Regions from separate parts of the Pseudomonas sp. TZ252 genome, predicted to be linked through region 2. Evidence: riboswitches for the same ligand, from Rfam matches in the RefSeq annotation. Region 2 holds a riboswitch; the other holds the start of a gene.
The links. A riboswitch is a leader RNA that binds a small molecule or an ion and turns the genes downstream of it on or off. The one in region 2 is predicted to bind cobalamin.
Positions count from the first base shown of each region.

Region 1: it holds a riboswitch for cobalamin, as region 2 does, so the genes downstream of both, btuB (TonB-dependent vitamin B12 receptor) here and ACYAF3_RS21735 (TonB-dependent receptor) in region 2, are expected to answer to the same signal.

Region 1 is NZ_CM148566.1:154,247-156,712, reverse strand. Features, by position in the region: gene ACYAF3_RS00735 (FUSC family protein) at 1-822, shown strand, start outside; cobalamin riboswitch at 870-1,077, shown strand; gene btuB (TonB-dependent vitamin B12 receptor) at 1,174-2,466, shown strand, end outside.
Region 2 is NZ_CM148566.1:4,685,357-4,687,822, reverse strand. Features, by position in the region: gene ACYAF3_RS21745 (cobalt-precorrin-6A reductase) at 1-74, shown strand, start outside; gene mntP (manganese efflux pump MntP) at 129-698, opposite strand; yybP-ykoY riboswitch at 705-873, opposite strand; cobalamin riboswitch at 1,031-1,235, shown strand; gene ACYAF3_RS21735 (TonB-dependent receptor) at 1,335-2,466, shown strand, end outside.

The DNA.
Region 1 (2,466 bases), 1.9 Mb from region 2:
CTTCGCGGGATCCTCCTGTCGATCCCGCTGGCCGGCTTCGTCGCACTGTTCTACCTGCCCGGCGTGGACGGCTTCCCGCTGCTCTGCCTGGGCCTGGGCGTACCGCTGTTCTTCGCCGCGCTGTGCGTGAACCGGGCGAGCCTGGCCGGGATCGCCTCGCCGTTCTGCATCTTCTTCGTGAAGAACGTCGCGCCGAGCAACAGCATGAGCTACGACCTCGCGCACTTCCTCAACAACGCCCTGTCGACGGTGCTCGGGGTGGCCTTCGCCGTGCTGGTGTTCAACCTGGTCAGCCTGCGGCCGGGCGAACGCCATTACCGGCGCATGCTGCAGGCCACCCTCGGCGACCTGGCGCGGCTCACCCTGCGCTCGCCGGCGCAGGCCGAGGCCTGGTTCGGCGGGCGCACCGCGGATCGCCTGATCCGCCTGGCGCAGCGCTACGACCGTTTGCCGGAGGGGCGCCGCCAGCCCTGGTCGGACGGCCTGATGGGACTCGACTTCGGCGACGAGCTGCTCTACCTGCGGCAGTGCCTGGAGGAGGTCCCGGCGTCCCTGGCGCAGGCCCGCGACCGCTACCTGCGGCGCCTGCGCCTGGCGCTGCTGGGCGATGGCCCGCGGGCTGAGCGTGAACACGCCCTCGACCCGCCGACCGCGCGCCTGCTCAAGGCCCTGGCCGCCAGCCCGCTGGCCGGCAGCGAACGCGGCGAGCTGGCCGGCGCCGCGCTGGTGCAGTTGCAGGCCACCTGGCGGCAGTGGTGCCGCAGCCATGCTCCGGCCGGGACGGCGCTGCGCGCGGACCCGCTCCCCGGAGCCGGGCGCTAGTTCTGCGGTGGCCGGCCACATTGACCGCGCAAGCCCCGAACCACTAAGCTGCGCGCCTTGCGACAGGTGCCCCGCAAGGGGTGAAACAGGGAAGCTGGTGCGTTCCGTCGGAACCAGGCCAGCGCTGCCCCCGCAACGGTAGGCGAATCAGACAGCCGCTCGATGACCACTGTGCTCCGGCATGGGAAGGCGCGGCTGGAAGCGTCCAGCGCTTCGCTCGCGAGCCCGGAGACCGGCCTGACGCACCCACGGCATCGCGGAGGGCGCTGTCGGACGTCTCCTGCCGTCGCTTCGTCCTCCGTCTGCCTCAACCCAGGTCGCGCGGGTGAGAGCGACGGAGCAGCGCAGAGCATGAACAGAGTTTTCCTGACCCCGGCAGCCGTGGCGCTGTGCGGCGCGTCTTCCCTGAGCCTGGCCGAACCGGTCAGCCTTGCCGACCAGGTGGTGACCGCCACCCGTACCGCCCAGACCGCTTCCCAGAGCCTGGCGGCGGTGAGCGTCATCGACCGCGAGGATATCGAGCGCAGCCAGGCGCGCAGCGTGCCGGAGCTGTTGCGCCAGGTACCCGGCGTGTCGCTGGCGAACAACGGCGGTTTCGGCAAGAACACCACGCTGTTCCTGCGCGGCACCGAGTCCGACCATGTGCTGGTGCTGATCGACGGCATCAAGGTCGGCTCGGCCAGCGCTGGCCTCACCGCGTTCCAGGACTTGCCGGTGGAGCTGATCGAGCGCATCGAGGTGGTCCGCGGGCCGCGTTCCAGCCTGTACGGCTCGGAGGCCATCGGCGGGGTGATCCAGATCTTCACCCGGCGCGGCGACGGCCAGGGCGCCAAGCCGTTCTTCTCCGCCGGTTACGGCACCCATCAGACCCTGGAGGGCAGCGCCGGGGTCAGCGGCGGCGCCGGCAACGGCTGGTACAGCCTCGGGGTGAGCAGCTTCGATACGGCGGGGATCAACACCAAGCGCGCCGGTACTGCGGGCTATGAGCCAGACCGAGACGGCTACCGCAACCTGTCCGGCAACCTGCGCGGCGGCTATCGCTTCGACAATGGCCTGGAACTCGACGGCACCCTGGTCAGGGCCAAGTCGCACAACGACTATGACCAGGTCCTCGGCAACTCTGGTTTCAATACCAACGCCGACGGCGAGCAGAACCTGGTCGGCGGCCGTGCCCGCTTCACTCCGCTCGATCCCTGGCTGGTGACCCTCCAGGCAGGGCGCAGCGAGGACAAGGCCGATGCCTATCAGGATGGCCGTTTCTACTCGCGCTTCGATACCCGTCGCGACAGCCTGTCCTGGCAGAACGACCTGACCCTGGCCGAAGGCCATGTGCTGACCCTCGGCTACGACTGGCAGAAGGACGAGATCAGCAGCAGCGAAGCCTTCAGCGTCGACTCGCGGCTGAACAAAGGCTGGTTCGCCCAGTACCTCGGCCGGTACGGTCGCCAGGATTGGCAACTGAGCCTGCGCCGCGACGACAACCAGCAGTTCGGCGTGCACGACACCGGCAGCGCCGCCTGGGGCTACGCGCTGAGCGACGCGCTGCGCTTCACCGTCAGCTACGGGACGGCGTTCAAGGCGCCGACCTTCAACGAACTCTACCTCCCCGACTACGGCAATCCCGACCTGGACGCCGAGACTTCG
Region 2 (2,466 bases):
TGCCGCCGGCGGACCGCGAGTTCGCCGACGGCGAGGCGCTGCTGACGGCGATCCGCGATTGGGAAAGCGCCTGAAGCGAACGCCCACCCACTCGCTGCGACCTGTCCCGCCTCCGTCTCCGGCGCCGCTCACGCCGCGCTGAGATGCTCGTAGAGAATGGTCGCGCCGACCAGGATCAGCACCACCCCGCCGACCATCTCCGCGCGCTTGCCGGTCACCGCGCCGAGCGCCCGGCCGAGCATGGTGCCGAGGGTGACCATGGTCATGGTGGCCAGGCCGATGGCACCGGCGGCGAGGAAGATGTTGACGTCGACGAAGGCCAGGCCGACGCCCACCGCCAGCGCGTCGATGCTGGTGGCCAGCGCCGTCACCGCGAGAATCCAGAACGAATGCTGGCCGGGCTTTTCCTGTTCCGTCGCATGATCCGCGCGCAGGCCGTTGTGGATCATGTGCAGGCCGAGCAGCACCAGCAGGACGAAGGCGATCCAGTGATCCCAGTCGGCGACGAACTGGCTGGCGGCCTGGCCAAGCAGCCAGCCGACCAGAGGGGTGATGGCCTCGATCACGCCGAAGATTATCCCGGTGCGCAGCGCCTCCGACAGGCGCGGCCGATCCAGGCTGGAGCCCTTGCCGATGGCCGCGGCGAAGGCATCGGTGGACATGGCGAAGGCGAGGAAGATCAGGGAAACGGGATTCACGCGGATACTCCAGCCGGGCATGAGTCAACGACATGACCCCGCGGCCCGGCTTCGGCGCAGGAATGTCGTTGGTCTCACCAATCCGGTTGGATGCGCTGGCCATGGCAGGTTGCCAAGAATGTTGACCAGCGCGCCGTCAACGGGTGACGGCAGGCTACTCCCCAAGGAAGGCCGGCAGCATAGCAGGCCGGCGTGAAGAAAATGTGATGACCCGGGAAGCTGCGCCAGGGCGTGGGGTCCGGCGAAGAAAGACTGCACAAGCGAATTGTTATAGTATAACATTTTATTCAATCCAGATCGTTCAAGGCTTGACTGGAAACGGTGCGGATGTTCCCATCCGGCCCGTTCCAGGTGCCTCCTGCCGCCGCGCAGGAGGTGAAACGGGAAGCCGGTGCGTCACTTCGGTGATCAGTCCGGCGCTGCCCCCGCAACGGTAAGCGAGCGAAATCCTCTTCAGGCCACTGTGCTCCGGCATGGGAAGGCGAGGATTTCACGACCCTCGCAAGCCCGGAGACCGGCCTGCAACGCCCTGTTGGCACACCCGCGGTGGGCGGGAGCGAGCCGGTTGTTCGAGGCGCTGTCGCGCCTGCGATTTCCTGCGCGTTCCGTCCTGCCCGGTCATGAGATGGAACGCCCATGCCCCGCTTCAGCCGTTTGCGCACCGAGCCTTTCGCCCTCGGCCTCTCCACCAGCCTGCTGCTGGTACCGCCCGCCCTCGCCGAAACCGAGGAAGCCGCCCTCGCCCTGCCCAGCCAGTTGGTCAGCGTTCGCCAGGATCCCGCCGAACTCGACCACATCGACCTCGCCACTCCGGTCAGTGCCGGTTCGCGCCTGGGCCTCAGCGCCCTGGACACCCCGGCGAGCACCAGCAGCATCAGCGGCGAGGAAGTTCGCCGACGCAACAACCCCAGCGTCCAGGCCGCCGTTACCCGCAGTCCCGGCATCAGCTTCATCGGCACCCCCGGAGATGGCGGTACCGGCCTCTCGGCGCGCGGCTTCAGCGGCCATGCGTCGGTGATGCAACTGTTCGACGGCACGCGCCTGTACACCGGCATGGGCACGGTGAACTTCCCCAGCGATCCGTGGATGGTCGAGCGCATCGACGTGATCCGCGGCCCGGCCTCGGTGCTGTACGGCGAAGGCGCCACCGGCGCGGTGATCAACGTGGTGCCGAAGAAGCCTTTCGCCGGCGAGATCCGCAACCACCTGCGCCTCGGCTACGGCTCCTACGACAACCGCCAGTTGGCCCTGGACAGCGGCGGCTCGCTGACCGACAGCCTCAGCTACCGGCTCAACCTGAACCAGCAGCAGAGCCACGGCTGGATCGACCGTGGCGACTCGCGCAACCTGGGCATCAGCGCGGCGCTGCGCTGGCAGGCCAGCGACGATCTGGCCTTCACCCTCGCCCACGACTATGGCGACCAGGAGCCGATGAACGACTTCGGCACCCCGCTGGTCGGCGGCAAGTACCACAAGCGCCTGCGCGAGAAGAACTACAACGTGCGCAACGACGTGCAGCGCTACAACGACCAGTGGACCCGCCTGACCAGCGACTGGAGCCTTTCCGACAACGTCACCGCGAGCAACCAGCTGTACTACATCAAGGCCCGCCGCCACTGGCGCAACGCCGAAACCTACGAATGGGACGTCCCGCGCGAAGAGCTGTTGCGCAGGGACTACCTGCGCATCAGCCACGAGCAGGAGCAGATCGGCGACCGCCAGACCTTCGCCTTCCAGCACGCCCTGTTCGGCCTCGACAGCCGCACCC